DNA from 3 places in the Arthrobacter sp. PM3 genome. Region 1 is predicted to be linked to each of the others. Evidence: riboswitches for the same ligand, from Rfam matches in the RefSeq annotation. Region 1 holds a riboswitch; each other region holds the start of a gene.

Region 1 (4,959 bases):
ACCTCGGGGCGCACCTCGTGCCCGCCGGGACGGACGCGGAGGAGTACACGGAGCTCGTGTGCGGGCCGATGCTCGCCGCGGTGCTGCCCTACGTCCGCTGGGCCGATGTGTTTTGCGAGCAGGGCGCGTTCAACGAGGACCAGTCCCGCCGGGTGCTCCAGGCCTGCAAGGACGCCGGGCTGGGACTGCGCGTGCACGGCAACCAACTCGGCGAGGGCCCCGGTGTCCGGCTGGCGGTGGAATTCGGCGCCGCGAGCGTGGACCACGTGAACTACCTCTCCGCCGCGGACATCGATGCCCTCGCCGGCACCTGGACCGGCTGGGACGGCGGCACCGGTCAGGGCGGCACCGGTCAGGGCGGCACAGGTCAACGCGGCACTGGTCAACGCGGCACCGTTGCCACTTGCCTGCCGGCCTGCGACCTCTCCACCCGGCAGCCGCTCGCCCCCGGCCGGGAGCTGCTCGACGCCGGCGTGCAGATCGCCCTGGCCTCCAACTGCAACCCCGGCACGTCCTACACGAGCTCCATGGCGTTCTGCGTCACCACGGCCGTGCTCCAGATGCGGCTCAGCGTCCACGAAGCGGTGCGTGCGGCAACGTACGGCGGCGCCCTGGCCCTGGGCCGGGAGTCCGGAAACGACGCCGACGGCGAACGGGCGGTGGGCTCGATCGCCGTCGGACACCGGGCGGACCTGCACCTGCTCAACGCGCCGTCGGCCACGCACCTGGCCTACCGGCCCGGCATCCCGCTGACGCACGCGGTCTGGCGGGCCGGGATCGCGCAGCCGGTGCGGTAGCCCGGTAGGACAGCGCGGTCGGTGCGGTAGCCCGGCTAGAAGATCATGGGCGGCGCGTCCAGGACGGTTTCGTCCACGCGCCGATCCTCCCACTGGGTGAAGGGCTTATCCAGCTCATACTTCCCGCGCGCGGTGCGCAGCAGGGTCCTTACCTCGGCGTTCTCCGGGTTGTTCAGGGATTCGAAATATTCCACGGACCAGTGGAACCAGCGCATGCAGAACAGCCGCATGGTCAGCCCGTGCGTTACGAACAGCGCGTTGGGGGCGTACGTGGGTTTGGACCAGTGTCGGTAGAGGGTTTCCATGAAGGAGGAAATCCGGTCATACACGTCGGAGCCGGACTCGCCCTCCCTGAAGCGGTAGAAGAAGTGGCCGTAGGCGTTGCGGAGCTCCTTTTGGTCCTCGATGTCCCCGGCGATCTGGAAGTTAGCCCAGTCCTGCTCCCGCAGCCGCGGTTCCTCGATCACCCGTTCCACCAGCGGGCCCAGATTGAGTGCCTCGAGGGTCTGGTAGGCGCGCAGGTACGGGGAGACGTAGACGCACACCGGTCGGCCCCCCAGCTGGCGCCGGACTTCGTCCCCGGCCGCCGTGGCCTGCTCCACGCCCAGGGGTGTCAGCGGGATCCGGTAGTCCGGGACACGGTTGTAGATCGAGGTGTCGGCATTGGCGGCGGACTGGCCGTGCCGGATCATGATGATTTTCCGGGGCGCACTCATAAACCCCAAGCATAGGCTCGGCGGCGGCGGCCCCGCCGTGACGGCAGTGCGGACGGCACCGCGGCGGGGTCAGCAAACTCCCGGCAACTGCAGGCAAGATAGGAACATGTTGGTTCCCTCCCGCCGTCGGCTGCGGTTCGAAGTCCTGATTGTCCTGGGGTTGTCGCTGGGGCAGTCCGCGGTCTACTCCGTGGTGCAGCTGCTGGACAAGATGACCGCGGCGCCGCTGGCCCAGGGAACGTCCACGCTGAACCGCTCGCAGAGCGCGCGTGAATACTTCGACCTCACCTACCAGCTACTGGACATCATGTTCGCCCTGGTCCCGGTGGCCCTGGTGATCTACTTCCTCACCGAACACCGTCCGGTCGGGGAGCGCGGCGGCTCGGCGTTCCGGCGGATCGGCTTCGACTTCGCCCGGCCCGGCCGGGACCTCCTGCAGGGGCTGGGACTGGCCGCCGCCATCGGCATCCCCTCGCTGGGACTCTACGCCGCCGGCCGGGCCCTCGGGATCACGACGGCGATCATCCCCAGCGCCCTGGACACGTACTGGTGGACGGTGCCGGTCCTGGTCATGTCCGCGATCCGGCACGGGATCGTCGAGGAAGTGATCGTGGTGGGCTACCTGCTGGACCGGCTCGGGAAACTGGGCTGGAGCACACCGGCGGCCATCGCCGCCAGCGCCCTGCTCCGCGGCAGCTACCACCTGTACCAGGGCTTCGGGCCATTCATTGGCAACGCGGTGATGGGCGTGGTCTTCGCCCTGGTGTACACCCGGACCAAGCGGGTGATGCCGCTCGTGATCGCCCACGCCATCCTGGACACCGTGGCGTTCGTGGGATTCAGCCTGTTCGGCAAGGCCGTGGGCCTGGGCTGACCCCGCGTTGGAGTTAAATGGTTTCGGCCGCCGTCTGGTGGGTGACATCGTTGGCACCCGCCAGACGGCGGCCGAAGTGTGTGGGGCAGCTGGAGCGTTAGATCGTGACCGCTCCGGAGGCGGTCTCGAAAGTAACGGAAAGGATTCCCGGAGTGCCGTGCGGGGCAATCCAGTTGACGGCGACGTCCTCCAGCGGCTTTTCCACCGGTTCGCCCAGCCATTCCGTCACGCGCTCCGCCGAACCGGCGATGGTCAGCGCGGACATCTTCACATCGGACGCGTAGGCGTTGGACGGGTGAAGCTCCGGGTCGCCCTCCCACTTGAGCATGTACGGCACCTGGGGGTCGGCGATGAGCCCCAGGATGCCGATCTGCTTCCAGACCAGCTCGCGGCCGTCGGGGAACTTCCGGTTGCCGTTCACGGCCGACCGGCCCAGCCGCTCCTCGAACGGGGCGAGGTCGTCCACTTCGACGCACCAGCCCATCCAGCCGCCGCCGGCCTCGGAGCGGGCACGGACTGCCTGGCCGAAGGGGGCCTTGTCCGATGCCGGGTGGTTCAGTACCTCAACAACCTCAAGGTACTTGTGTCCCGCGAGCGGGATAATCATGTTGCGTGTGCCGAAGCGGGGGTGCACTCCGCCCTTCACGGCTTCGACGCCGAGGGCAGACGCAATACGTTCAGTGGTGGCTGCCAAGCCATCGTGTTCACAGGCGTAAGAAACGTGATCCATGCGCATGACCTCATCTTGGCACTTTGTGATAAAGCTCTCAGCTTAGGCTCGCCTTACCGTCATGGGATGTCTCGCGGCCGGTGCCGCCGGCCCCTGACGGCAGGCGGATGCTGCCGCCATCTTCATCTTCGTCACAAAGCTATCCAGCGGCCCGCCGCCGTTCCTACACTGAAGCGCAAGGTCATGAGTGCCAGCGCACAGCCCCGGCTTGCTGGCCGGCAACCCTCGTATCGCGGTGGGGTGCCCCGGGTGAAGACCCGGCCGTCCGGCGACCGCCGGAGGGCAAGCGCGGCGCCTGTACCGCTCCCGGGCCGATGGCCCCGGGCGGTGCTGTGCCCGGTCCCGTAAGGAGCATCAATGTCCAGTGCCTGGTCCTTCGAAACCCGCCAGATCCACGCCGGCCAGGAGCCGGATTCCGCCACCGGCGCCCGGTCCCTGCCCATCTACCAGACGACGTCGTTCGTGTTCCCCAGCGCCGAGAGCGCGGCGAACCGCTTCGCCCTGGCCGAGCTCGCACCCATCTACACCAGGATCGGCAACCCGACCCAGGACGCGGTGGAGCAGCGCGTGGCGAGCCTTGAAGGCGGCCTCGCGGCCCTGCTGCTCAGCTCCGGCCAGGCCGCCGAAACCTTCGCCATCCTCAATATCGCCGAAGCAGGGGACCACGTGGTGGCCAGCCCCAGCCTCTACGGCGGCACCTACAACCTGCTGGCCCACACGCTCAAGAAGTTCGGCATCTCGGTGACGTTCGTGGCGGACCCGGACAACCTGGAGCAGTGGCGCGATGCCGTGCAGCCCAACACCAAGCTGTTCTTCGGCGAAGTGGTCTCCAACCCGCGCCAGGACGTGCTGGACATCGAAGGTGTCGCCAAGGTGGCCCACGAGGCCGGGGTGCCGCTGATCGTCGACAACACGCTCTCCACCCCGTACCTCATCCGCCCCATCGAGTGGGGCGCGGACATCGTGGTCCACTCGGCCACCAAGTACCTTGGCGGCCACGGCGCCGCGATCGCCGGTGTGATCGTGGACTCCGGCAACTTCGACTTCGGCAAGGACCCCGCACGGTACCCGAACTTCAACACCCCGGACCCCACCTACAACGGCCTGGTCTACGCCCGCGACCTCGGTGCCGGCGGCGCCCTGGGGGCCAACCTGTCCTACATCCTCAAGGCCCGGGTCCAGCTCCTGCGCGACCTCGGCTCCGCCGTCTCGCCGTTCAACGCCTTCCTCATTGCCCAGGGCATTGAAACGCTCAGCCTGCGCGTCGAGCGCCACGTCGCCAACGCCACCAAGGTGGCGCAATGGCTGGAGGCCAGGGACGACGTCGAATCCGTCGCCTACGCCGGGCTGCCGTCCAGCCCCTGGTTCGAGCGCGGCCGCAAGTACGGCCCCAAGGGGACCGGCGCCGTCGTGGCGTTCAATATCGCCGGGGGAGCCGAGGCCGGCAAGCGGTTCGTCGATGCACTGGAGCTGCACTCGCACGTGGCCAACATCGGCGACGTCCGCTCCCTGGTGATCCACCCGGCGTCGACCACCCACAGTCAGCTCTCGCCCGAGCAGCAGGCCGTGGCCGGCGTGAACCCCGGGCTCGTGCGGCTCTCGGTCGGCCTGGAACACATCGATGACATCCTCGCCGACCTCGACGCCGGCTTCCGCGCAGCCAAGGGCGCCTAACAGGGGCCGCCGCGCCGGGATCGCCGGAACGCATCGCAGTCGCCGTAACCTTCCGGCGTCCGCGACGGCTTCCGGCGAACCCGGCGTGCAGCGAGCCCGCGTCCTGCGAACCCGGTGCGGGGCTGTCACACGGATGTCACATTCTTCGTCATTTGCTCGCCCCGTTTC
Region 2 (4,959 bases), 1.2 Mb from region 1:
GCGCTGCGCCGCGGCGAGTCCCGCTTCGACGGCGACCCGCATGCCCGCAAGCGCCCGATGGGCACCATCATCGAGGCCCTGGCCGGCCTGGGCGTGGCGGTCAGCGCGCCCGACGGCGGCCCGGCGTCGTCATTGCCGTTCACCGTCCGCGGCACCGGAGCTGTGCGCGGCGGCCACCTCGTCATCGACGCCAGCGCGTCATCCCAGTTCGTCTCCGCACTGCTGCTGGCCGGCGCCCGGTTCACCGAGGGCCTCCACCTGGAACATGTCGGCGCCCCCGTGCCGAGCCTCGACCACATCAACATGACCGTGGCCGTGCTGCGCGGGGTGGGCGTGAGGGTGGACGATTCGGTGCCGAACCACTGGGTCGTCTCCCCCGGCCCGATCCGCGCCTTCGACGTCCGGATCGAGCAGGACCTCTCCAACGCCGGGCCGTTCCTCGCAGCGGCCCTCGCCACCGGCGGCACCGTGCGGGTCCCGAACTGGCCCGCCCGGACCACACAGGTCGGTGACCTCTGGCGGGGCATCCTGGCCGCCATGGGCGCCACCGTGACCCTCGACGGCGGCACCCTGACCGTCAGCGGCGGCCGGGAGATCCAGGGCGGCGACTTCGACGAGACCAGCGAACTGGCCCCCACCGTGGCCGCGCTCTGTGCGCTGGCCAGCGGTCCGTCGCGGCTAAGCGGTATCGCCCACCTCCGCGGACACGAAACGGACCGGCTCGCTGCCCTCGTAGCCGAAATCAACCGGCTCGGCGGCGACGCCGAAGAGACCGCCGACGGACTCGTCATCCGCCCGGCCAAGCTGCACGGCGGCGTCGTGCACAGCTACGCCGACCACCGCATGGCCACGGCCGGCGCCATCCTCGGCCTGGCCGTACCCGGCGTCGAGGTCGAAGACATCGCGACCACGGCCAAGACCATGCCGGACTTCCCGCAGCTCTGGGAAGCCATGCTGACGCAGGGAACCGCCGCAGACGAGGACTCCGCCGGTGGCGCGCAGCACTGATTCCTGGGATGAATCCGACGTCCGGATCCGTCCGAACAAGAAGGGCTCCCGGCCCCGCACCAAGGACCGGCCCAGCCACGACGACGCCGTCACCGGGCGCATCATCACCGTTGACCGCGGACGCTACACCGCCGTCGTCGACGAGGGCACGGCCGGCGAACGCAAGATCATCGCGGCGCGGGCCCGGGAGCTGAGGCGCAGTCCGGTAGTGGCGGGAGACTTTGTCTCCCTCGTCGGGGACGTCAGCGGCGAACCCGACACGCTCGCCCGGCTCGTCAAAATCCAGGACCGGCGCACACTGCTGCGCCGCAGCGCCGATGACACCGACCCGGTGGAGCGCGCCGTCGTGGCCAACGCCGACCAGCTCGTGGTGGTGGTCGCCGCGGCCAATCCGGAGCCCCGGACAGGTTTCATCGACCGCGCGCTGGTGGCCGCCTACGACGCCGGCATTGAACCGCTGCTCCTGGTCACCAAGGCCGACGTCAAGGATCCCGCCGAGCTGCTGTCCAACTACACCCACCTTGAGCTTCCCGTCATCATCTCCAAGACCGCGGACTCCGCCGCATCGGGCATCGATGCCCGCTCCGACGACGGGCTTTCCGCCCGGCTCGACAGGGACGCCGTCTCCCAGCTGCGCGGCTATCTCGACGGCAAGGTCACCGTCATGCTGGGCCATTCGGGCGTCGGCAAATCGACCATGGTCAACGCCCTGACCGGAGCCGAACGCGCCACCGGCGGTGTGAACGCCGTGACGGGCCGCGGCCGGCACACCTCGTCCTCGGCCCTGGCACTGAAGGTCAACGACGCACCGGCCGGCAGCTGGATCATCGATACCCCCGGCATCCGGTCCTTCGGACTTGCCCACGTGGATCCGGACCGGATCCTGCACTCCTTCCCGGACCTGGAACCGGGGACCGACGATTGCGAACGCGGCTGCAAGCACGACGCCACCGCCGTCAACTGCGGCGTCGACGCCTGGGTCGCGGCCGGGCACGCCGGCCCCTCGGGCCCGGCACGGCTGGCGTCCCTGCGCCGGCTGCTCGGCACGGACCCACGGATGGAAGCGCAGGAAACCAAGGAACTGGGCACGGTTTCGTAAGCCTCCCCCGGCGCGCGGCTCCCGCCGACGGCGGCGCCGTGCCGCGGCCTCCCCGCAGGCCGCCCGCTTAGACGGTAGTTTGGAACCATGAGCCAAAATGCTTCGAGCTACAACGATGACCTGCGCCTTGCCCATGTCCTGGCCGATTCCGTCGATTCCCAGACCATGAGCCGGTTCAAGGCGCTGGACCTCCGGATCGAAACGAAGCCCGACCTCACCCCCGTCACCGACGCCGACAAGTCCGCCGAGGAAGCCATCCGCGGCCAGCTCTCCCGGTCCCGCCCCCGCGATGCCGTCCTGGGCGAGGAATTCGGCAGCTCGGGGCACGGCTCCCGGCGCTGGATCATCGACCCCATCGACGGCACCAAGAACTTCGTCCGCGGCGTCCCGGTCTGGGCCACCCTGATCGCCCTCGTCGACGAGGGCGAGCCGGTGGTCGGCGTCGTCAGTGCACCGGCCCTTGGCAAGCGCTGGTGGGCGGCCAAAGGCGCCGGGGCCTACACGGGCCGCTCACTGGCGGCCGCCACCCGGCTCAGGGTCTCCAACGTTTCCCGGCTCGAGGACGCCTCACTGTCCTACTCCAGTCTCGGCGGCTGGAAGGAACGGGGGAACCTGGACGAGTTCCTGGGCCTGACCGAGGAAGTGTGGCGCACCCGCGCCTACGGCGACTTCTGGTCCTACTGCCTCGTGGCCGAGGGCGCAGTGGACATCGCCTGCGAACCGGAACTGAACCTCTACGACATGGCGGCCCTCGTGCCGATCGTCACGGAGGCCGGCGGCCGCTTCACCTCGCTGGAGGGCGAGGACGGCCCCTTCGGCGGCAACGCGCTGGCCACGAACTCGATCCTGCACTCCGAAGTCCTCAAGCGGCTCAACCCCGGACTCGACGACCTCCTGTAGGCGTAACAAAGCGCTTCACAATCCGGGACCGCCTTTTCCCCGGCCACGCGGATGTCCTACGCTCGATGCAGGTCACGAGTGCCAGCGTAAAACCCCGGTTTGCTGGCCGGCAACCCTCCATTCGCGGTGGGGTGCCCCGGGTGACGACCTGGCCGGTCCGGAGCGGACCCGGCAAGCGCGGATTCCCACGAGGTGGGGTCCTGTCCGAGTGAGGTCCCATGACAACTGCCACTTTCCCTGCCGCCGCCGAATTCCACGCAGCCTCTGGAGCCGGGCAGGACGATGCCCGCTTTGCCGCGGCCGCCCGCCCGCTGGCCGCCGTCACCGGGGCGGAAATCCAGGCCCCGCTGATCACCGGCGGCCACGCCCGGTACGCCAACCTGGACTACGGCGCGTCCGCCCCGGCCCTGTCCCTGGTCTCGGCCTACCTGAACGAAATCCTGCCGTACTACGCCAGCGTCCACCGCGGCGCCGGCTACGCGTCCCAGATCAGCACCTCCGTCTACGAGAACTCGCGGGACATCGTCCGGGACTTCGTCGGCGGCCGGCCGGACGACTCCGTGATCTTCACCCGCAACACCACCGACTCGCTGAACCTGCTCGCCGGCTGTCTGCCCCTGAAGGACGGCCGTCCCGCGGGCGAGGTCCTCTACCTCGACATCGAACACCATGCCAACCTCCTGCCCTGGCAGAACGTTCCGCACCGCAGCGTCGTTGCCGCGGCCACCCTCGAAGCCACCGTGGACCGGCTCCGTGAGGAGCTCGCCCGCGGCGGCGTGAGCCTGCTGGCCGTCACCGGCGCGTCCAATGTCACCGGCGAAATCCTCCCCGTCCGGGCCCTGGCCTCGCTGGCTCACGAGTACGGCGCCAGGATCGTAGTGGACGCCGCGCAGCTGGCCCCGCACCGGCGGATCAATATCGCCGCGGACGACATCGACTACCTCGCCTTCTCAGGGCACAAGCTCTACGCCCCCTTCGGCGCCGGCGTTCTCGTGGGACGGACGGACTGGCTCGACGCCGGCACACCGCACCTGGCCGGCGGCGGCGCCGTCCGCGACGCCCGGCTCGATTCCGTCAGCTGGACCACCGGTCCCGCACGGCATGAAGGCGGCTCCCCGAATGTCCTGGGGGCGGCGGCGCTGGCCCGCGCCACCCAGGTGCTTGCCGAGCTGGACCCGGCGCAGTGGTACGAGCACGAGGAAGCCATCCGCTCCTACCTTGTCGAGGGCCTCGAACGCATCGAGGGCGTGACCGTGCACCGGATCTTTGCCGGGTCGGACAACGGCAGCATCGGCGTCGTGAACTTTTCCGTGGCAGGCTACGACGCCGGCCTGGTGGCCGCCTACCTCTCCGCCGAGCATGGCATCGGCCTGCGCGATGGCCGCTTCTGCGCCCACCCGCTGCTGAAGCGGCTCGGCCTGCCCGCCGGTTCACTGCGTGCCAGCTTCGGCCTGGGTTCCCGGCTGGAGGACGCCGAGCGCCTGCTGGCCGGCCTCCGCCAGCTGCGGCAGGCGGGACTCGGCTGGGACTACGTGGTGGATGCCGGCCGCTGGGTGCCGGCCAACGACACCCGCAACTACCCGCACTGGGCGCCCAACACCCCGGGCACTGCCGGTGCCGCGCCCTGCACCCTCGACTGAGCGGCCGCAGGCCGGGACCGCGTGCGGTAAATTCGGAAGGTACCTGCAACCGGCAGGAATTTCCCGAAGGAGACTGAAACGTGGCACGCGGCGGGCCCAAACTCCAGCACGAGCGGCGCCGGGAGCTCGGGCAAAGCTTCCAGGACGGCGGGGAGCACTACGAACGCGTCCGGCCCGGCTACCCGGAGGAATCCGCCGCATGGCTAATCCCGGCCGGGGCGAAAGACGCCGCAGATGTTGGCGCCGGCACGGGCAAGTTCACCGCCCTCCTGGCCGCCCGGGGCCTCCACACGGTGGCCGTTGACCCCTCCG
Region 3 (4,959 bases), 2.1 Mb from region 1:
CGCCGCCTTCCGGGGCTGACCGCTTCCCTAGACCTGTTTGAGCGCCTGCCCGAGGTCGCGGATCAGGTCCTCGACATCCTCCAGTCCCACCGACAGGCGCACGACGCCGTCGCTGAGCCCGATTGCCGCGCGGCCCTCCGGGCCCATGGCCCGGTGTGTCGTGGTGGCCGGGTGCGTGATGAGGGACTTCGAATCGCCGAGGTTGTTGGAGATGTCGATGATCCGCAGCGCATCCAGGAGCGCGAAGGCGGCCTCCTTGGCGGTGCGCCCGGGGGAGGGCGACAGCTCCAGAGTGAGCACCGTGCCACCGGCCTTCATCTGCTTCGCGGCGAGCTCATACTGCGGGTGGGACTTCAGCAGCGGGTACTTCACCCAACTGACCGCGGGCTGCTCTTCAAGCCATTCGGCCAGGCGCAGGGCGGAGGCGGAGGAGTGGCTGACGCGCAGGGCCATGGTCTCCAGGCCCTTGGTCAGGACCCAGGCGTTGAACGCGGACAGCGACGGTCCGGTGTGCCGCATGAGCTGCTTGACAGGCCCGTCGATGAATTCCTTGCTGCCCAGAATGGCCCCGCCAAGCACCCGGCCCTGGCCGTCGATGTGCTTGGTGCCGGAGTAGACGATCACGTCCGCGCCGAGGTCCCCGCAACGCTGCAGCAGCGGCGTCGCGAAGACGTTGTCCACCACCACGGTGGCGCCGGCGGCGTGGGCCAGCTCGCTCACGGCGGCGATGTCCACGATTTCCTGCATCGGGTTCGACGGCGACTCGAAGAAGACCGCCGTGGTCGGCGCGGACAGCGCGGCGCACCACTGGTCCAGGTCCGGGCCGTCCACGAAGACCGTCTCGACACCCCAGCGCGGCAGGATCTCGTTGAGGATCACGAAGCAGGAGCCGAAGAGCGAGCGGGCGGCGACCACCCGGTCGCCCGCCGCCAGCAGCGCGCCGAGGGCGGTGAACACGGCGGACATGCCGGACGCCGTCGCAAAACACGCCTCGGTGCCTTCCAGCAGCCGGAGCCGCTCCTGGAATGTCGCGACCGAAGGGTTGCCGTAGCGGGAGTAGACGAAGCGTTCGTCCTCCCCGGTGAAGGCGCGCTCTGCGGCGGCCGCGGACTCGTAGACGAATCCTGAGTTGAGGAAGATCGGCTCGGCCGTTTCCTGGAAACCGGTGCGGTCAAGGCCGCCACGGACAGCCTGGGTGTCGGCCGCCCATCCGGCGGCGTCAGGATTGAAGGTCACTTAATTCTTTCCAAGGTTGGTGGGCAGGCCGCGGTTCTTCCAGCCGTTGACGGTGCGGTCGCCAAAGCGGTCAGTTTCGCCTTCGAAGCCCTCGAGGACGTTGTATGAGGTGTAGCCGGCCTGCGTGGCGGCCGTCGCGGCGGCGATCGACCGGGCGCCGGAACGGCACAGGAACAACAGTTCGACGCCGGTGTCCTCCGGGGCCTGCCGCCGGAGCTCTTCGACGAAGTGCGGGTTCGGCAGGCCGCCGGAGAGGTTCCACTGGATGAAGAGCGGATCGTTGCGCCCAGTGCCTGCGGCCGCTGTGTCCGGGACGCCGATGTGCGCCCACTCGGCCTCGGTCCGGACATCCACCAGGATGGCGCCCGCTTCGAGCCTGGCCCATGCCTGGTCCGGGCTGAGGTCTCCGGCGTAGCTCATGCGTGGCCCTCGAAGGCTTCTTCCTCGCCGAACTCGCCGGTGTCGAGGTCATCGACGGCGTTGGCCACGGCGGCGTCCGCGCTCGCAATCGCCGACGGCAGGACCAGCGCCTGCGCCACGATGACGGTGCTGCCGTTGAACGTGGCGGCGGGGCTTCCGTGCAGGACATAGCCCTCGGCCAGGGCTGCAGACACCCGCTCGCAGAAGGCGCGGTCATCGGCGCCGGTAAACAGGCGGTAGGCCAGCTTCTCCTCGCTGGCGGATGCTGTACCGGGTACAGCGGGTGCGGATATGTCAGGCACGACGGATCTCCTCTTTCACGCTTGCAGCTCGAATGGTCGATATGCCGAGTATTCACCTGAGGCACCCCGCCGCGAAAGGGAGGGTTGCCGACCGGCCAGTCAGGGCTTGCCACCGGTTCTCATTACTCCCCAAGAACGTAACACTTACGACGCCGGCACGCAGTGCCGCCGTCGTCATGTTCCGTAACCGGGCCGCCGCCGCAGTGCCCACGCCGTGGCTGCGGCCAAGTAGTAGCGCGCTCCAGTTTCGGGTACTGCCCACTCGTGCCCGCCGGGGGGAAGCGCAGTGTACTGGGTGAATCGGAGTACTGGGGAACTGCTGAGGCAATCAAACTACGACGGAATGGAGTCACCGTGGGCCCGCGCATACTGGTTACCGGCATTGCAGGCGCCGCTGGCATGGCCGTCGCGGCCCAGCTTGCCGCGCGCGGCATCCCCTGCCTGGGCTCCGACGCCCGCGCCATCACCCGCCAGTCCGGGGACGCCCAGGCGGCGGCGGTCAAACTTCTGCCGGCGACGGATCCGGACATGGTCCTGGACCTGCGCCGGCTGGTGGACCGGGAAGCCATCAACGTCATCATCCCGACCCTCAGCGTCGAACTCCCGGTGCTGGCCGCTGCCCGCGCCGGATTCGGCCCGGACGTGCGGATCATTGTCGGCGACCCCGACGCGGTGGCTTTGGCCAATGACCACCTCTTCACCGCATGGGCCCTGCACGCAGCCGGTGTCCCTGTCCCGCGCTTCGCCGTCCCGGGCGACCTCGCCGCCGCGCCGGCCTCACTGGCGGGTCTCAACGGGCCGGTCGTCGTCAAACCCCGGGTCTTCAAAGGCTCCCGCGCTGTCCATCTGCTGGCCGGGACGGCCTCCGTGAACTGGAAGAACATGCCCTCCGGCCAGCTGGTCCAGGAATTCATCCCGGGCAGCGACTACGTCGCCCTGGTCTTCGGCACCCCGGCCCGCAACGCGATGGCGCCGGCGGCCGTGGTCCTGGAAAAGACCAAAACCCCGTACGGGCGGCCCGGAACCGACGAGGTGGCCCGCAGGGTCCCTGCCGGTGAGGCCGGGGATGTGCGCAAGCTCGGGCTGGCGGCCGTCCGCACGCTCGGCCTGACCGGGCCGGTTCAGGTCCAGATCCGGCGCCGTGCCGACGGCACCCCCGTGGTGCTGGGCGTGTGCGCGACGCTGGGGGAGAACAGCCGGTGGGCTCCGGAACTGCTCGACGCCGTGCTGGCCACCTTCATGCTGCCGGCGTTCAACCCGGCATCCTTCCGCCGCAGCCCCGCAGTGCCCGCGGACGCCCTGGGCTGAGCGAAACAGCAACGCGGGGTCAGATAGCGCCCATCCCGGACCCCGGAATGGGCTGTATCTGACCCCGCGTTGCCTGTCGGGAGGGGAGAACTATTCGATCGTGGCGAAGAGGGCGTTGAGCTCGGCCGTGAGCTGCCGGCGCAGTTCCGGCGTCCCGATTTCCTGGCCGTCGATGTGGTTCACGGGCGCCAGGAGCCGGATGCTGGAGATCAGCCAGACGGCGTCGGCATCCAGCAGGTCCTTCGGTTCCAACGGGCCGTAGCCCAGCTCCCAGCCGGCCGCCTTGGCGGCGGTGAACAGGGCCCCCTGGGAGGTGCCCGGCAGGATGCCGCTGTCCAGCTGCGGCGTGATGAGCCGGCGGACCGTGCGGACGCCGCCCGCGCCGTCGTCCGTGGTTTCCAGGTGCGCCAGCAGGACGGTCGACGTAGGTCCCTCCAGCACCCGGCCGTCCGCCGACGTGAAGATGACATCGTCCGCCCCGTGCTGTTGGGCGTAACGCAGCGCCGCCATGTTCACGGCGTAGGAGAGGGTCTTGGCGCCGAGCAGCAGCCAGGGGGCGCGTTCGCCGACCTCGCTGTCGTAGCCGCGGTCCAGCAGGATGACATCGAGCCCCGACTCGCGCTGCCGGCGGCCCGCCGTCCCGGGGGCGGAGGCCTGCACCCAGCAGGTGGGGGCTGCGGCGCCTTCCGGTCCGCGGGTGACGAGCAGCTTCACGACAACCTCGTCCTCTGCCGCGCCGCCCGCCGCGGCCACGGCAGGATCCTGGCGCCGGTATTCGCTGATCGCGGTGTCCACCGCACGCCGCCAGGCGTCCTCGGCGGGGATGTCCAGGTCCAGGAGGCGGGCCGAACCGGCCAGCCGGTTCAGGTGGGCCTGGATCTTGCGGGGCCGGCCGCCCACGGCAAGCAGCGATTCGAAAACACCGTCGCCGCGGGTGGCGCCGAGGTCCGTGGCCATCAGCTGCGGCTTGGACGCATCAGCCACGCGGCCGCCGTCGAACGCCGGGTCGAGGAAGACCAGGACGGTCGCGGACGCAGGCACAGAGGCGGGAGAGGTCATGGCTCCAGCTTAGTCCCGCCGGTCCCGGGATAGGATTTGCTCGTTGCCCGTTCCGGAACGGTTCCGCGGGCCTGGAGGTTGAGGGGTTCGCCTGTGCTGTGGCCATTTCCGCTGGCGGAGACACTTCCGTCCTGGGCGGTCCTGATCCTGTCCGTGATCGACCTGGCCATCCGCGTGCTGGTCCTGGGCATCATCCCCGGAAACCGGCGGCCCACCACCGCGATGGCCTGGCTGCTGTGCATCTTCATTGTGCCCACTATCGGCCTTCTGCTGTTCCTGCTGTTCGGGAACTTCCGGCTTTCCCGACGCCGCCGTGCCCAGCAGGAGGCGGTCAACACCCGCATCCGGGCGGGGACGTCGGAACTGCAGGCCGATGAAAGCCGCTACGCCGGACCCGAATGGGTGGCCTCCGCCTCGGAACTGAACAAGACGCTGGGATCGCTGCCCATGGTGGACGGCAACAGCGTCGAGCTGCTGCCCGGCTATCCCGACTCCATCAAGGCGATGACCGAGGCGGTCCGGGGCGCCAAATGGTTCGTCAACGCCGAGTTCTACATCATGAGCTCGGACCACGTCACTGATGACCTGCTGACCGCGATGGAGGACGCGGCGGAGCGCGGCGTGGAGGTCCGTG

Evidence for each region. Region 1 has a riboswitch for S-adenosylmethionine ahead of CFN17_RS13495 (bifunctional o-acetylhomoserine/o-acetylserine sulfhydrylase). Riboswitches for the same ligand answer to the same signal wherever they lie in the genome.
Region 2: linked by a shared signal. The riboswitch ahead of CFN17_RS18735 (aminotransferase class V-fold PLP-dependent enzyme) and the one ahead of CFN17_RS13495 (bifunctional o-acetylhomoserine/o-acetylserine sulfhydrylase) in region 1 are both predicted to bind S-adenosylmethionine.
Region 3: linked by a shared signal. The riboswitch ahead of CFN17_RS04060 (DUF1737 domain-containing protein) and the one ahead of CFN17_RS13495 (bifunctional o-acetylhomoserine/o-acetylserine sulfhydrylase) in region 1 are both predicted to bind S-adenosylmethionine.

What each region holds. Positions count from the first base shown of each region.
Region 1 covers NZ_CP022314.1:2,964,395-2,969,353, forward strand. Annotated here, with positions in the region: gene CFN17_RS13475 (amidohydrolase family protein) at 1-797, shown strand, start outside; gene CFN17_RS13480 (histidine phosphatase family protein) at 833-1,513, opposite strand; gene CFN17_RS13485 (CPBP family intramembrane glutamic endopeptidase) at 1,620-2,387, shown strand; gene CFN17_RS13490 (VOC family protein) at 2,485-3,123, opposite strand; SAM riboswitch class IV at 3,297-3,412, shown strand; gene CFN17_RS13495 (bifunctional o-acetylhomoserine/o-acetylserine sulfhydrylase) at 3,475-4,791, shown strand.
Region 2 covers NZ_CP022314.1:4,115,266-4,120,224, forward strand. Annotated here, with positions in the region: gene aroA (3-phosphoshikimate 1-carboxyvinyltransferase) at 1-1,008, shown strand, start outside; gene CFN17_RS18725 (ribosome small subunit-dependent GTPase A) at 992-2,107, shown strand; gene hisN (histidinol-phosphatase) at 2,195-3,007, shown strand; SAM riboswitch class IV at 3,078-3,191, shown strand; gene CFN17_RS18735 (aminotransferase class V-fold PLP-dependent enzyme) at 3,226-4,647, shown strand; gene CFN17_RS18740 (class I SAM-dependent methyltransferase) at 4,728-4,959, shown strand, end outside.
Region 3 covers NZ_CP022314.1:857,716-862,674, reverse strand. Annotated here, with positions in the region: gene CFN17_RS04075 (glutamate--cysteine ligase) at 1-19, shown strand, start outside; gene CFN17_RS04070 (O-succinylhomoserine sulfhydrylase) at 28-1,236, opposite strand; gene CFN17_RS04065 (rhodanese-like domain-containing protein) at 1,237-1,656, opposite strand; gene CFN17_RS04060 (DUF1737 domain-containing protein) at 1,653-1,958, opposite strand; SAM riboswitch class IV at 1,971-2,085, opposite strand; gene CFN17_RS04055 (hypothetical protein) at 2,313-3,266, shown strand; gene CFN17_RS04050 (aminodeoxychorismate lyase) at 3,357-4,325, opposite strand; gene cls (cardiolipin synthase) at 4,419-4,959, shown strand, end outside.